Regions from separate parts of the Exiguobacterium sp. SH5S13 genome, predicted to be linked through region 2. Evidence: riboswitches for the same ligand, from Rfam matches in the RefSeq annotation. Region 2 holds a riboswitch; each other region holds the start of a gene.
The links. Region 2 has a riboswitch for thiamine pyrophosphate ahead of thiT (energy-coupled thiamine transporter ThiT). Riboswitches for the same ligand answer to the same signal wherever they lie in the genome.
Positions count from the first base shown of each region.

Region 1 (5,045 bases), on a different contig from region 2:
GGCCGCGAGCGTGTCCGTCAGTATTATCGATTGCAACAGTTCGTCGACCGCTATAAAGCCATCTATGAAGCGAGGAGGGAACAGTATGGCGGGCATCGGGTTTAAGTTACAAAAGTTGTTTCAAGAAGACTATTACTCTTCAAGACTGAAGGCGTACACGTTTTCCGGGCTCGTCACATCAGGCCCTTGGCTGATCGTCATCCTCGTTGTCGGTACGATTCAATGGTTGGCGTTTCAGATGCCGATGTTGTCACTCGAGGAACGGACGCTGTTTATGCTATCCGTGTCTTACGCGTTCATTTTCTCGCAAATTCTATTTAGTTTTCAGCAGCTCGTCGTCACGCGATACGTGGCCGATTTATTTTATGAAAAGAAAGCCCATGAGATCTTTCCTGTCTTCACCGGCATGTTAAAAGTGACGATTCTTGCTGCCGTCGTCATGTATAGCGTGTTTTGGCTGATTTCACCGCTCGGTTTAGCCTATAAGCTCGTCCTGTTCGTCTTATTCATGACCATCAACGTTATCTGGGTCATGTTCTTGTTCTTGAGCGCCGCCAAATTTTATCAAGCGGTCGCTTACAGCTTCTTGCTAGGCGGGGTTATTTCAGTCGCGAGCGTCTATTTGATCAGTCGTCTCATGGTCAACCCATCGAGCCTCGAACTTCTGTTTGGCTTTACCGTTGGGATGGTCGTGACGCTGTTCGGGCTATTCTTCGCGATGCTCCGAACGTTCCCGCTCAGGTATGCGACGCGAGAATTTTCATACTTCCGGTACTTTGATAAGTATCCGGACTTGTTCGCCATCGGTGTGTTATACGTGCTTGGGATCTGGGTGACCAACTTCATCATCTGGTTTGGTGAAGGGCGCATGGTGATTGCCGATTCGTTCGTGTTCAATCCGTATTATGACACGGCCGTGTTCTGGTCGTACTTGACGATCATCCCGACCCAGCTCTTGTTCGTCGTCGCTGTCGAGACAAGGTTTTACGAGCGCTACCGAACGTTTTACGGCTTGATCAATTATGGCGGGGCGTTACACCAAATTGAGAAAGCGAAGCAGACGATGACGACGGTGTTGAAAAATGAATTGATCCGACTTGGGCGAAGTCAAGGTGTTGTCACCTTGTTCGCGATCCTGATGGCGGGTGTGTTCGTCGGGTGGATCGGTGTCCCGGAAGAAGTCGGCCAGATTTTCCGGATGACGACGCTCGCCGCGTTCGCGAACGCGATGATTCTCGTACTGACGCTGCTCTTGCTGTATTTTGAGGACCGGCGTGGGGCGTTGTTCGTCAGCCTCTCGTTCTTCATACTGAACGCCTTGTTCACGTTGTCGTTACTATCGCGCGGGATCGATTGGTATGGGGTCGGCTTTGCTGTCAGCACGACGATCACGTTCTTTATCGCAGGACTGCGCTTGATTTATTTTATGGGGAAGGTCGATTATTACGTGTTTGCGGCCTCGAACCGTCGTAAGCTCGGGACAGAACGGTTCTCGCATTTTGGGACCGCGCTCAACCGTCGCTTCTCGCGTTAAAGAGTTTGCATTTTTCAAAAAGATTGATATGATGTGGTCGAAGATGACCAAATTTCATAATGTTTGCCACTAGGGGAGTCGCTTGACGCGGCTGAGATGGACGAGGTCCAGACCCTTTGAACCTGATCTAGTTCACGCTAGCGGAGGGAAGTGGGCGAAACGTCCTGTCTCACACTCTTTGTGTATGGCCGACGCCGCTTCCGTTATGGGAGGCGGCGTCTTTTTTATGCAAAGGAGGAGAATACGATGACGTTTACCGCACATATCCGCCAAGAGGCCGACGCCTTGTTTGAGGCGAGTTTCCACCATCCGTTCGTCCGCGCGCTCGGAGACGGGATGCTCGACGAGGCGAAGTTTCGGCATTACGTGATGCAAGACTCGTACTACTTGAATCAATTTTCGAAAGTTCAGGCTAAAGGGGTGACTCTTGCCCCGACGATGGAACTTGCGAGCCGTTTTTTGACGCACGCCAGCTCGATCCGGTCGGATCAGACTTTATCATCTCGGCGCGTAAGACTGGGTTGCTGTTCAATCATGAGTTGATTGATGTCGTGGCTAGTGCGATCGAGCAGCATCGTTTTCAAAATATCGTCGTCGATCCGGTCATGATCGCTAACAGCGGAGCACGCGAACGGACGGACGGTTATGGAAGCGGCACTAACGGAAAAACAGTTCATCCATATTGCCATCGCCCACGGATTACAGATCGGCAGCGGGCATGGACTGACAAATCATTGGGCGTACAACAAGCACCCGAAGGAGGTGGTTTCCATTGAATCCATCGTCTATCGTTGAGCGATTAAAGCTCTACTTCATCTGCGGCACGGCAGATACGTTTGATCTCGTTCAGACGGTCGAAACGGCGCTTCAATGCGGCGTGACATGTTTTCAATTTCGCGAAAAAGGTAAAGAGCCACTGTATGGGGATAAAAAAGAAGCGATGGCACGAACGTTGCATCCACTTTGTCGACAGTACCGTGTCCCGTTCATCGTCAACGATGACGTCGAGCTGGCAATCAAACTCGATGCGGACGGAGTTCATGTCGGACAAGAAGATGCGATAGCCGAAGTCGTTCGTCGGCGAATCGGTTCAAAGAAGTGTCTCGGTGTCTCGGTCCACTCGCTCGAGCAAGCCGCAACGGCTTCGAGATATGCCGATTATGTCGGAATTGGGCCGATTCATCCGACTGTGTCGAAACAAGACGCGGCCGAAGTGAACGGAACGGTGCCCATTCGGCAAGTGCGAGCCCGGTTTCAGCATTTGCCAATCGTGGGGATCGGTGGAATCATGCCTGAACACGTCGAAGCGATTCGGCGTGACGGGGCTGACGGCGTAGCTGTCATCTCGGCCATTGCTTCTGCACCGGACGTGGCCATGGCCACACGGCGTTTCGCTTGTCTCTGAATTTTATTTGAGGAGGAAGACAGATGAACGTATTTGTAATTGGAGCGAATGGACAGATTGGAAAGCAACTCGTAGAACGATTGAAGCAGGATGGGAAGCACGAAGTCACCGCGATGGTACGGAAACAAGAGCAGCTAGACGAGTTCAAAGCGAACGGCTATCAGGCGGTTCTCGGAGACTTAGAAGGTGATGTCGAGACGTTGAAGCAAGCGATGAGCGGCATGGACGCAGTCGTGTTTGCGGCCGGTTCGGGCGGCAGCACGGGAGCCGACAAAACGTTACTTATCGACCTAGACGGTGCAGCCAAAAGCGTCGAGGCGGCCCAAGCGAACGGTAACATCAAGCACTTCGTGATGCTCAGTGCCTTGAAAGCGGAAGACCGCTCGGCATGGCCTGATTCGATGAAGCCATACTACGTGGCGAAACATCATGCGGACCGTTTGCTCGAACAGAGTGGACTCGATTATACGATCGTCCGTCCAGGCGCGCTCACAGACGATGCCGGTACAGGCAAAGTGAACGTCGACAACGTGACGACGGGTGAGATTCCGCGGGCGGATGTCGCAGCGTTCTTGGCCCATGTCATCGGTCGACAAGAAGCGGCAAACAAAGCCATCGACTTGGTCAAAGGTGATACTGCAATCGAAGAGACGATATAAATCATGTGAGCGAGCGGATTCGAATCCGCTCGCTTTTTCGCGGTGATGTGACCGAGCGATGTACCAAATCAAGTAGCAAGGAAAAACGACTATGCGATTTGCGATGACGCGTTACAGAATTTGCGAACGAGAAAGCCCACTCCTTTAGTGGTGGGATGAACGTGAGCTTGATTTCGGGGTCCCGCTAGTCGGAACTTCAGAAATCTACAAGCAGAATCTTATTCCAAGAAAATGTATCACTAAAACAAACAAAGTGATACCATAAACGTATGAACAACTACAGAAGAACCAAAACCACCGTGTCGATGATCCGTTATCATTTCGTGTTCTGCCCGAGGTATCGCCGAAAACTATTTGATGACGATTTGTTCGAGCGACGATTCAAAGAGATCGTCCGTGATGTCTGCGAAGAGCTCGACATTCGACTCATCGCCATCGCGTGTGATCGGGACCACACGCATCTATTCTTGTCGGCGTTGCCATCCATCAGCCCGTCTGACATCATGGCGCGTATCAAAGGCGTCTCGTCGAAGCGGCTAAGGGAGGAGTTTCCGCATCTCACACATCTCACGAGCCTCTGGACGAGATTTTTCTTCGTCTCGACGGCGGGAAACGTCTCCAGTGAGACCATCAAACGTTATGTCGAGGAACAAAAGACAAGGGGGTGACACCGTGTCACAGGCATTGACCGTGAACATCAAACTTCATCCGACAAAAGCGCAACAGTCGATCTTAGAGCGGATGATGGACACCTATATCCGCACGACAAACCAGCTCGTCTCGGACATGGTGCAGGCTCGAGAAAGCCTAAAACTGACGAGCAAAAACGTGAGTTCCGACCTGCCCAGCGCCGTCAAGAACCAGGCCATCCAGGACGCGAAGAGCGTGTTCAGGAGGGCGAAGAAGAAGGATTTCCAAATCGTCCCTGTCCTCAAGAAACCGTACTGCACCTGGAACAACCAGAACTACTCGTTCGACTTCGAGTCGATCTCCTTCCCCATCATAATCGACGGCAAGGTCAAAAAGACGGCGATCCGCGCCGAGATAGTCGAACCGGACAACCGCCACGCCACGCTCCTCGCGCACAAGCTCGGGACGCTCCGCATCACGAAGAAATCGAACAAGTGGATGGCGCAGATCGCTGTCACGGTCCCCACGACGGAGAAGGGGGGCACCAACGTGCTCGGGGTGGACCTCGGCCTGAAAGTCCCCGCCGTCGCGTCCACAAGTTGTGACAAGGTGCGATTCTTCGGGAACGGGCGCGAGAACAAGTACATGAAACGCAAGTTCCGTGCGAAACGGAAAGAGCTCGGTCAAAAGAAGAAACTGAATGCGATCAAGAAACTGAACAACAAAGAGCAGCGCTGGATGAAAGACAAAGATCACAAGGTCAGTCGTGAGATCGTCGGCTTCGCGAAAGAGAATCATATTTCTGTCATCCGCCTAG
Region 1 is NZ_SJUS01000008.1:21,800-26,844, reverse strand. Features, by position in the region: gene pelF (GT4 family glycosyltransferase PelF) at 1-105, shown strand, start outside; gene pelG (exopolysaccharide Pel transporter PelG) at 86-1,534, shown strand; TPP riboswitch at 1,596-1,700, shown strand; gene EVJ30_RS06160 (thiaminase II/PqqC family protein) at 1,781-2,077, shown strand; partial or broken gene EVJ30_RS15435 (hypothetical protein) at 2,056-2,103, shown strand; gene EVJ30_RS15340 (hypothetical protein) at 2,180-2,329, shown strand; gene thiE (thiamine phosphate synthase) at 2,307-2,939, shown strand; gene EVJ30_RS06145 (SDR family oxidoreductase) at 2,963-3,598, shown strand; gene tnpA (IS200/IS605 family transposase) at 3,868-4,266, shown strand; gene EVJ30_RS06135 (RNA-guided endonuclease InsQ/TnpB family protein) at 4,271-5,045, shown strand, end outside.
Region 1: linked by a shared signal. The riboswitch ahead of EVJ30_RS06160 (thiaminase II/PqqC family protein) and the one ahead of thiT (energy-coupled thiamine transporter ThiT) in region 2 are both predicted to bind thiamine pyrophosphate.

Region 2 (5,045 bases):
CGACGCCACGTTTGAGTGCCTCGGCAAAGTCGAGTGTCGATAATTCTGTCTTTCCTTCGATTGATTTACCGAAACCACGGAATAATTGGCTTAAAATAACACCCGAATTACCACGGGCCCCCATAAGTAGACCGCGGGCAAACTTTGATGACACGTCAGCGATATTCGCCGTGTCGAGTGCGGCCACTTCCTTCGCACCTGAAGTCATCGTCAAATTCATGTTCGTTCCCGTGTCGCCGTCTGGGACCGGGAAGACGTTAAGCGAATCCACGTAATCTGCATTTTGGCTCAAGTTGGCTGCACCGTTTGCGACCATCTGCGCAAACACCAATCCATCTAAACGTTTTAACCCCACACCAAATCCTCCTTCGTTCTCGTCAGTCATTCGTCAGACGAACGCCTTGTACGAATATATTTACCGACGAAACGTTTAATCCTAAAGTTTCACCGAGCGTGTATTTTACACGACTTTGCACGTTGTACGCGACTTCCGACACTTTCGTCCCGTAGCTCACGATGATGTGCATATCGATATGTACGTCTTCTCCATCTTGACGTACGACAACGCCACGCGCATAGTTCTCACGTTTGAGCAGTTCTGCGATCCCGTCTTTCAGTTGAGCTTGTGACGCCATTCCTACGACGCCGAAACATTCCATCGCCGCACCGCCCGCGAGTGTCGCGACCACGTCGTTCGTGATATCAATATTGCCATATGTTGTCTTCATTTCAATTGCCATATGGAGTAGCCTCCTTTATTCGGAATGATTCCTACAGTATATTCTACAATAAGTACCTAGTTATTAAAAGGACATGCCCCTAAACTCGGTCAATTGTAACCGCAACCCTCATTCATTATTAAAATCCTCATCCGTAATGTCAAGTTTTTTTCTTGTCATCCGGTTATTTTCTAGTTGCATCGTGAAAAAACCCATGCTAATATAAACGAGTGTCTATTAGGACGAACCCACATAAAAAAGGAGGGGAAACGCATGGCACGTAAATGCTACGTAACAGGTAAGTCACCTAAGTCAGGTAACAACCGTTCGCACGCACTCAACAAGACAAAACGTACTTGGGGTGTAAACGTACAAAAAGTTCGCATTCTCGTTGACGGTAAACCTAAACGAGTTTGGGTTTCAGCTCGCGCTCTTAAATCAGGTCTCGTTGAACGCGTATAATTACCATACACGAACGAAATAAATCCCAGCGGCATGCGCCGATGGGATTTTTTTTGTTTATTTCTTTATATACATAATCAAGACGTTGCCGCTATGAACGAGCAAGTCCGCCTCTTCCGCCGACCACTCGTTTGAGATCGTCAGCGCCTCATGGCTGACGACGTCATGGTTCTCGAGCGGGTACTTGACGCCACGAATCGAGACCGAGGCCCGTTTCCAAGGTACGAGCGACAAGTAATGGTCAGGACGACGCGGGAGACGATAGTCCCCTTTTCCGACGAGGCGGACTTCTTGCCCGTCTGCGAACAACCGCATCTCGGGGTACGCCTCGAGCAGACCGACGTTGCTGAGCGTCATATCGAGTCTGCCTCCGAGTGCACCGTACACGTCGATCACGTCCGCCCCTTTCCCTCGTGCCGCCTCGAGAGCGATCTCAAGGTCGGTCACGTCTTTTTCAGACGGATAACGGACAGCTTCCTCCGGCACGGTGCCTGTGAACGAATCAAAGTCACCGACGAGCAGGTCCGGCTTCATCCCACGGTCGATCAGCGTATGATAGCCGCCGTCGACGCCGATGACGTAATCGGCGTTCCGAGGAAGCTCAGGGACCGCTTCCGGGCTCGCAGCCACAATCAAGACGCGCATTATCTGATGTCCCGTGTCGCGAGCGTCGCGAAGCGCGGCGCCGACGTGAACAAGATCACGATCACGACCGCCGAGACGAGGAACGACGGCAACATATACGTCAAGTTATAGCCGAGCGAGTACAAGACGACCGGTCCTTCCGCATACTCGGCGAAGAAGACGATGCCGGAGACGACGTGCGCAACATATCGGAGCGCCGAGCCGATCAACGCCCCGAGAATCAAATAGAACGTGAGCGTTTTCTTGGCGCCGTCTTTTGCCGACTGTTTGACTTGACCGGCGAAGATACCGGCGACTCCGACGAGGCCGTAGGCGACCGTGTAGTCGAGTAAAAACTGGACCGGTGTGAAGATATAGGCCCCAAATAACAGTTGTAGCGTCCCGACGAGCGCGCCTGTCGCGAGTCCGCCTCTCAATCCATGCCGATACGCCATCACGAGAATCGGCAGCATCGCCAGGCTGACTGCTCCGCCTTGCGGCAACCGATATGGGATGAGCATGTCAAAGATCAGTCCGAGCGAGGCGAACAGCGAGATTTCAATGAGCGCCTGTAGTTTTAAACGTTGTTTCATCTTATTCCCTCCTTGATATGAGTGAACGACAAAAAGCAGCATGACGTAAACGCCATGCTGCTATCGTGTAGCAACGTGCATTTTCGCCACATCCCTACGTCCGTGTGAACGGAACAGGTTCAAAGGGTTAGCTCATGCCTCTCAGCCACAGATGTGACACCCCTTGCGACAATATTTGTTGTTCTACAGACGATTATACACGAGACGCGTTGCGAATGCTATCGATTGCGTCTTTATAGCTCGGTTCGTTATAGATGGCCGAACCGGCAACGAGGACGTCAGCACCTGCGTCGATACAAAGTTTTGCCGTCGCAGGATTTACGCCGCCATCGATCTCGATTTCGAAGTCGAGACGACGCGCTTGGCGCATCTCGCTGAGCGCCGCGATCTTCGGGACGACCGCTTCGATGAACGCTTGGCCGCCAAAGCCAGGGTTCACGGTCATGAGCAACACCATATCGACATCACCGAGCACGTGCTCGATTGACGACAACGGTGTATGTGGGTTCAAGACGACACCACACTTAGCGCCGGCTCCTTTGATTTGTTGCAATACGCGATGCAAATGGTTTGTCGCCTCGACATGGACCGTGACGATATCGGCGCCTGCTTGAACGAAGTCCTCGACGAACCGTTCCGGCTGGTCGATCATCAAATGGACGTCTAATACCATGTCCGACTTGTCACGCAAACTTTTGAGTACCGGCAGTCCAATCGAGATGTTCGGCACGAACTGACCGTCCATGACGTCAAAATGGATGTAATCGGCCCCTGCTTCTTGGACCGCTTTGACCTCTGCCTCAAGGTTGGCAAAATCGGCCGACAGGATCGATGGTGCGATTTTAATCATGTTAGTACCTCCGTTGTCTATCTTTTAATTCCTCCATAAACGTAACATAGTTCGCATAGCGGGTGGAAGCGATTTCTCCGGCCTCGACCGCCGCTTTGACGGCACAACCTGGCTCGTTCAAATGGGCGCAACCACGGAATTTACAGTCATCGTGCCGCAAGACGAATTCAGGGAAACACCAACGCATCTCCTCGACTTCAAGTTCTTCCGGGAACTCAAGACTCGAGAATCCAGGTGTATCGGCGACGAACCCGTCCGCGAGTGTGATGAGCGTGACGTGACGCGTCGTATGCTTCCCGCGGCCAAGCGCTTTCGAAATCTTACCAGTCGCGAGTTCAAGCTCCGGTGCGACCGCGTTCAGCAACGAACTCTTCCCGACGCCGGTCTGTCCGGCGAATACGCTCGTCTTGTCTTTGAACGCACTGCGGATGAGCTCGATCCCAGCTCCGTCTTCGGTCGACGTCTCAATGACTTGATAGCCGATCGAACGGTATAGCGCTGCCGCCGCACTAATTTTTTCCTTTTCAGCTTCTAGCAACAAGTCCATCTTCGTCAACACGATGATCGGGTGAACTTGCTTCGATTCGATCAAAATGAGAAAGCGGTCAAGCAAATGAAACGAGAACGCCGGCTCTTTCACGGAAAAGAGCAGAAACGCCTGATCGATGTTGGCGATCGGCGGACGGACGAGATGGTTCGACCGCTCATCGACAGCCATGATGTAGCCGGTCCCGTCCCCTTGGTCTTGAATATCCACGTCGTCCCCGACGACGGGCGAAATGTTTCGGTTCCGGAAGTTTCCCCGGGCGCGACATCTGATTTCAACTTTCGTTTCGGTCATGACATCATAAAATCCACCTTGCAAGCGAATAATCGTTCCTTTCATCCTGTTTCCTCCTTAGAAAAGAGGTGACGCGCACGCCACCTCTTCATTGTGAATCTTTTGCTTGGGCGTATGTCACCGTATCGGTCCGAACGACTTCTCCCTCGACTTCAATCGTCGCGGTACCGACTTCGTCCGGAGCAATGACGAGCGTATAGGAATACGTCGTCGTTTCTGTGATCATATCACGCAACACTTCGATCTCACCACGGGCATCGACGGTACGGATGACGACTTCGACCGGCTCCGCCTCTTCACCTTCTGCCGACGGTTCGATTTCGACGTCCACTTCTCGCTCGATCGAGATGTCGGTCGGCTCGACCCCTTGTGAGACGATGACCGTCAGTTCCGTTCCCGGATCGACCGCCGTCCCTGACGTCGGAAGTTGACGAATGATTTGATTCGCCGGGATGCTCGTCGAATACTCATCGCGTTTCACGATTTTCAAGTTGTTTTGCTCGGCGTAAGTTGACGCCTCTTCGAACGTATAGCCTGTCAAATTGGCGAGCTCGATTTTGTTGCTTCCGGTCGAGACGACGAGCGTGACCGTCTCTTCCGACGCGATAACTTCCTCACCTGGCGTGATCGACTGCGAAATCACATCTCCGCTGTCGACCGTTTCGGACGATTCGGATTGGATTTCAATATCTGTGAAATCAAGATCTTTCAACGTTCGTTCCGCTGCTGTTTGCGACAATCCCTCGACGTCAGGCATCTCGACCGTCTCTTTTCCAGCGGACACGACGATGGTGACGACCGTTCCGCGCTTCGGCTTCCGTCCAGGTTGCGGGTTTTGCGAAATCACGTCGCCTTCAGACACGTTGTCACTCACCCGGTCTGTCGTCTCAACGATGAATCCGGATGCTTCCAGTTCAGTCGTCGCATCACCGACGCTCATACCGACGACATCAGGC
Region 2 is NZ_SJUS01000001.1:142,420-147,464, forward strand. Features, by position in the region: gene EVJ30_RS00745 (DAK2 domain-containing protein) at 1-355, opposite strand, end outside; gene EVJ30_RS00750 (Asp23/Gls24 family envelope stress response protein) at 378-740, opposite strand; gene rpmB (50S ribosomal protein L28) at 993-1,181, shown strand; gene EVJ30_RS00760 (thiamine diphosphokinase) at 1,239-1,826, opposite strand; gene thiT (energy-coupled thiamine transporter ThiT) at 1,826-2,398, opposite strand; TPP riboswitch at 2,473-2,572, opposite strand; gene rpe (ribulose-phosphate 3-epimerase) at 2,592-3,248, opposite strand; gene rsgA (ribosome small subunit-dependent GTPase A) at 3,250-4,134, opposite strand; gene pknB (Stk1 family PASTA domain-containing Ser/Thr kinase) at 4,178-5,045, opposite strand, start outside.

Region 3 (5,045 bases), on a different contig from region 2:
GTTCGAACGCGTCGTCATCGCCGGGGACGGGATCCATCATACATACGCCGATATTTATCCGTTCAAGCTCGACGACGGCACGTACGCGACCATCTATGAGAATGAAGACGGTGAGATCGCCAACGGTCCCGAGTCGGTCGCACCGCTCTTTTGGCAAGAAGAGTCGTTCACGCAATTCGTTGAGGAGATTGAGAAGCGCAAATACGGGACGAGTGCCCCCCCGACCGACGTCACATTGACGCAAGACGAGTTTCAATCGATTTACGACCGCCATGCCTACACGTCAGCGCTCATCGTCGAGCTCGACGAATGGGGAGTTCAAGTCGCACGCGACCCAATCGAGAACGTCATCATTGCCGGGAACGGCGTCAAGGAAGTGACGGCCGACTTGATCGTCTTTGAGATCGAAAACGGCTACGCTATCGTCTACGACCAAGACGGTGAGATTTTGAAAGCACCGGAGTCGATCGCCCAGCTGTTTTGGAACGAGACGGATTATGAAAACCTGCTCGAGAAGAACGAGTGATCACGTACCGCGACGTTTCAAGTCCCGATACTCGAGGAACAAGTTGAGCCATTGGGCCGGTTTATCGGCTGACTCGGACGGATCATACCGATAGTTGGTAACATATACATGCCACGACAGTGCCCGATACACGCAACCGAGCTCTTCAGCGATCAACAAATGGCGCCATAGCACGTCCCGAGGCGCCACACCTTCCCACTCAGCCAAGTAGACGGTACGCATCTTCTGAATCTGTTCATACCATGCGACTTCATCGTCTTCTGGCAACAAGTCGTAGAGCGCGTTCCAAAACACACGGACGCTGAAGAACGGATGGGTGACGGTCGCATCGCCCCAATCGAGAATACATAAGTCATCCGTCTGTTTGCGCCAAAAGATGTTGCCGCCATGTAAGTCGCCGTGCTCGAGACTCATCGGCACCCCAGTCGCGAGCTCGTCGCACATGGTGAGGAGTTTGTCTTGGAGCGCCAGCACCGCCTCTGCCTTATCTCGATCTAACCCCGTACATAACTCGGGTAAATACGTCCGTATCTCTTCTTTTAGACGAGCCGGACGCCGGTCCGGGATACCGTAGGCCAAAAGCGTATCCGTGTAATTCGCTTCTTTTCTCTGTAGTTTCGCATATTGACGCACAGCCGCTTCGTACCGACTGTGCTTGGGGTATTCACGAAGTGCATCCCCGCCGATGTCTCGCATAAGTAGCCAGTTGCGTGTCGCGGCAATGGCGATGACCTCCGGGACGAGTCCCGGATGCCGTTCGGCTAGATGCATCGACAGTTCAGCCTCGCCACCACTGATTGCTGTCACCGCCTTGGCGTAGTAACGGTCTGCTCCGTACTCTCCATACATCAAGTATGTCAAGTCGGTATCTTTCACAACCCGCCACGTCACGCCTGGCACATGGCCATCGAGCCAGTGCTCGAACTGTTCACGGTAAGACTCGTCACGCCATGGGATCGCATCCCTCACTGACCTCACTTCCTTTCACCACACTTCGTTTAGGAGGAAATAATATGGACGTTGTCTATTATTCATACCCGGTCGATGCGCTACTCTATATGTATTTAGGTGCGACGGCTGTCTTCAGCTTCATAATTGGTCTAGTCGTTCGCCGCGTGTCGAGGCGTCCAGATATCAGCTTTTGGACGACGATCGTGCTCAGCTTTGTCGGACTATGTCTTTCACTCGGCTGGTTCCGTAACGCCTCGGTCACCGTATTTATGGGTACACTCCCGTGGGTCATCAATCTCGTGTTTTCCCTGTTTTTATACGCCCTGTATAGCGGTATCATTTATTTCATCTTCCGACCGCGAAAAATTGAGGCAACAAAATAACGTTATGCTATACTCAAACCAATAAACGACCACTAGGGGAGCCTTCGGGCTGAGACGGCAACTGCCGGACCCTTCGAACCTGATCTGGCTCATACCAGCGTAGGGAAGTGGCTTGGATACGTCTGTCTGTCCACGCCACTTTTCCACTTGGAGAAGTGGCGTTTTCATTTTGAAAGGAGACACTACATGCGTATTCAACAACTCACTTGGATGGCGATGCTCATCGCCATCGCCATCATCGGCTCCCTGTTCATCTCCATCCCGACCGGTGTCGCCCGGGCCTATCCGGTGCAACATATGGTGAACGTCATCGCCGCCGTCACCGTCGGTCCGATTGGTGCCGTCCTCGTCGCGTTCGTGACCGGACTCGTCCGTGTCATGACCGGGACCGGGTCGTTGCTCGCCTTCCCAGGTGGTATGATCGGCGCCTTGCTTGCTGGACTATTTTACGTGCGGACGAACCGGGTCGCTTTCGCTGCGCTCGGTGAAGTCATCGGGACGGGTGTCATTGCCTCGCTCATCGCCGTCCCGTACGCGAAAATCTTAATGGGTTCTGAGTTTGGGGCGCTGTTCTTCTTCCCGGCCTTCCTCGCCTCGAGCGTGACCGGAGCCATCCTCGGCTGGATCGTCTTGGCGCGGGTCAAACAGTTGCGTCCACTCACGGTGAAGCGATAATTGAACAACAACCACCAAAACAGGGACGGCCGACTTAGGAAGGCTGTCCCTGCTTCACGTGATACACCCAAATCTCTTCCCCGTTCGCTTCATCAATCAAGCCACTGTCCTCAAATCCGCCCTTCGCATAAAACCGTTTCGCTGGTTCGTTCGTCGGATGGAGACTGAGGATGATGTCATCGACATCAAATCGCTCTTGCATCCACTCAATCGCAAGTTGCAAAAATGTTGACCCGATGCCTTTCCCTTGCTCATCCATATCAATCATAAAGCGGTCGAGCCAGACGTAACGCTCCACCTTGTTCTCGGCCCCGACCATCATGAAGCCGACCGGTTGATTGTCTCGACAGAGCGCGTAGCACGTCCACGCGTACTTGACGTCGACGTCCATCTCGCGGAGCGATTCCGCGTTCGTTTCGATAAAGCGGGCCTGACCAGGTGCGACGGTCAAGGCGACGACCGCATCCAAGTTCGTCTCATCAATCGGTTGAATCGTCAACGCATCGGTAGCCATCGTTGTACCTCCTCCATGTCCTGCCCGCGTTTCGGCAAGATGTAGGCGCTGACCGACGAGTTATACAAATACACATAATCGGCTTCCTCGACGACTTCCTTGATGCCGCTCCATGAGACTTTCGTCTCCCCGAACGCATTTTTGTCACGAAGACCGTCTTCATCCAGATCCATCGTATGCGGGCCGATCATGCCTTCATTGCTTCGTTCTTGAATCATCCGCTTCGTCTGTTTTCGGATATGCCGTTCAAAATACTTCGGATAATACAGGAACCAGATGAGGCTGATGACGCCATACACCCCAAATAGCCACCAGCTCGTATCTTGAAACAATGTCGCGAACGTCAAAGCGCCACCACCTAAAATGATGACGGGCCCAATGATGCGCTGCAGGAATAGCATCCTCTTTCCTATCTTTGAACGTCTAATATGACTTAAGTTGAAGTGAATGTAGTCTTCTTCCGTCAATTCGTATTGGATTTCCATATGTATCCCTCCTCGGTGTCGTATACGTCTTCGTTCAAGAAAAGTTCCGCTTCAGGCTCCTATTCGCTAAAATAAAAGCAAAGGAGTGACACGATGAAACAAATCCACCATCTCTGTATCCAAACGCCCGACTACGCGGCGTCGAAGCAATTTTATGAAACGCTCGGTTTTGAGCTCGTCCAAGAGTCACCCAACTTCCATACCCGGGCGTTCAACAGTTGGCTCAAGCTCGGCGACTTCTATATTGAACTCCAGACGGCGAAGACCGACGAGACGTTATCGCCGTATTCGAAACATGCGGCCGGACCCGTTCACTTCGCCCTGTACGTCGATGACCTTGAAGCGGAAGTCCGTCGGCTCGAGGCGCTCGGTGTCACGTTCTTGCCGAAACATGGCGGCAACATCTACTTCGTCGTCGACGGACATTTGAGCAAACTAAAAGCCCCGGAAGGCACGATCATCGAGCTTCGGGACACGTTTTTGATCAAGTGAGGCGCTCGCCTCGCTTTTTTTCGTCCGTATCGCACACCCCCATGTTTCCCGCCACTTGCGAACAGGTACATGAAAAAGAATACAACGTGTACGTACCGTTTGGAGGCTATTTATGAAATATCTTGATTATTGGAGTTATCTGTCACTATCACTTGCCAAACTATTTTTATTCAGCGTCTTGACCGCGAGTGCGTTCAACGTTCATTTTTTACTCGTCAACGTCGGGATGATCCTCATGATGACGAGCTGGGCTCTACTCGTGAAGACGAAAACACGGCGCTGGATTTTATTCGCCTCGCTGTTTCTACACAGTACACTCCTCATCTCCGACGTCTGGTATTATCGCTATTTCGGCAATCTGTTGTCGGTCGCGCTTTTGTCAGACGTTGGTCAGATGGGCGACGTCGGCGGCGGCTTCCTGACGTTGATTCAACCGACCGATTTTCTATTGTTCGTGGACCTGGTGCTTTATACCGCTGTCCTCGTCTATATGAGAAAAAGACCTGCGCAAGGCACAGGAAAAAATCGCCGGATCGCCGCTTCCGGTTTTGTCGTCGGCTTGACCGCCTTCGTCGTTCCGTTAACCGTCAGTCAGCCGAATGGTGATGAGCAAGCACCGATTTCGAACATGCGTGAATATTACGAGTACGGCTTTTGGGGGTATCACGGCCTCGACTTGTTCCGTGGCATCGGCGACCAACTCGGCTTCGGAGACGGCTTAACCGCACAAGAAGAGACGCGGCTCGGTACCTCGGCTCCAACCGACGTCGAGACAACGGCTGATACGAACGTCATCATGCTGCAGCTCGAGTCGTTCCAGACGTCGGTGATCGGACAGACGATCAACGGACAGGAACTGACGCCGAACTTGAACGCGCTTCGTGACGAGATGCTGTACTTCCCGAACTTCTATCATCAGACGCACGAAGGCCGGACGTCGGATGCGGAATTCACGGTCAACACCTCGCTCTACCCGGTCAAATCCGGTTCGGTGTACACTCAGTACGGTGACCATACGT
Region 3 is NZ_SJUS01000008.1:64,530-69,574, forward strand. Features, by position in the region: gene EVJ30_RS06405 (hypothetical protein) at 1-526, shown strand, start outside; gene EVJ30_RS06410 (aminoglycoside phosphotransferase family protein) at 527-1,495, opposite strand; gene EVJ30_RS06415 (hypothetical protein) at 1,540-1,860, shown strand; TPP riboswitch at 1,885-1,983, shown strand; gene thiW (energy coupling factor transporter S component ThiW) at 2,047-2,535, shown strand; gene EVJ30_RS06425 (GNAT family N-acetyltransferase) at 2,570-3,049, opposite strand; gene EVJ30_RS06430 (YcxB family protein) at 3,031-3,534, opposite strand; gene EVJ30_RS06435 (VOC family protein) at 3,628-4,026, shown strand; gene EVJ30_RS06440 (LTA synthase family protein) at 4,139-5,045, shown strand, end outside.
Region 3: linked by a shared signal. The riboswitch ahead of thiW (energy coupling factor transporter S component ThiW) and the one ahead of thiT (energy-coupled thiamine transporter ThiT) in region 2 are both predicted to bind thiamine pyrophosphate.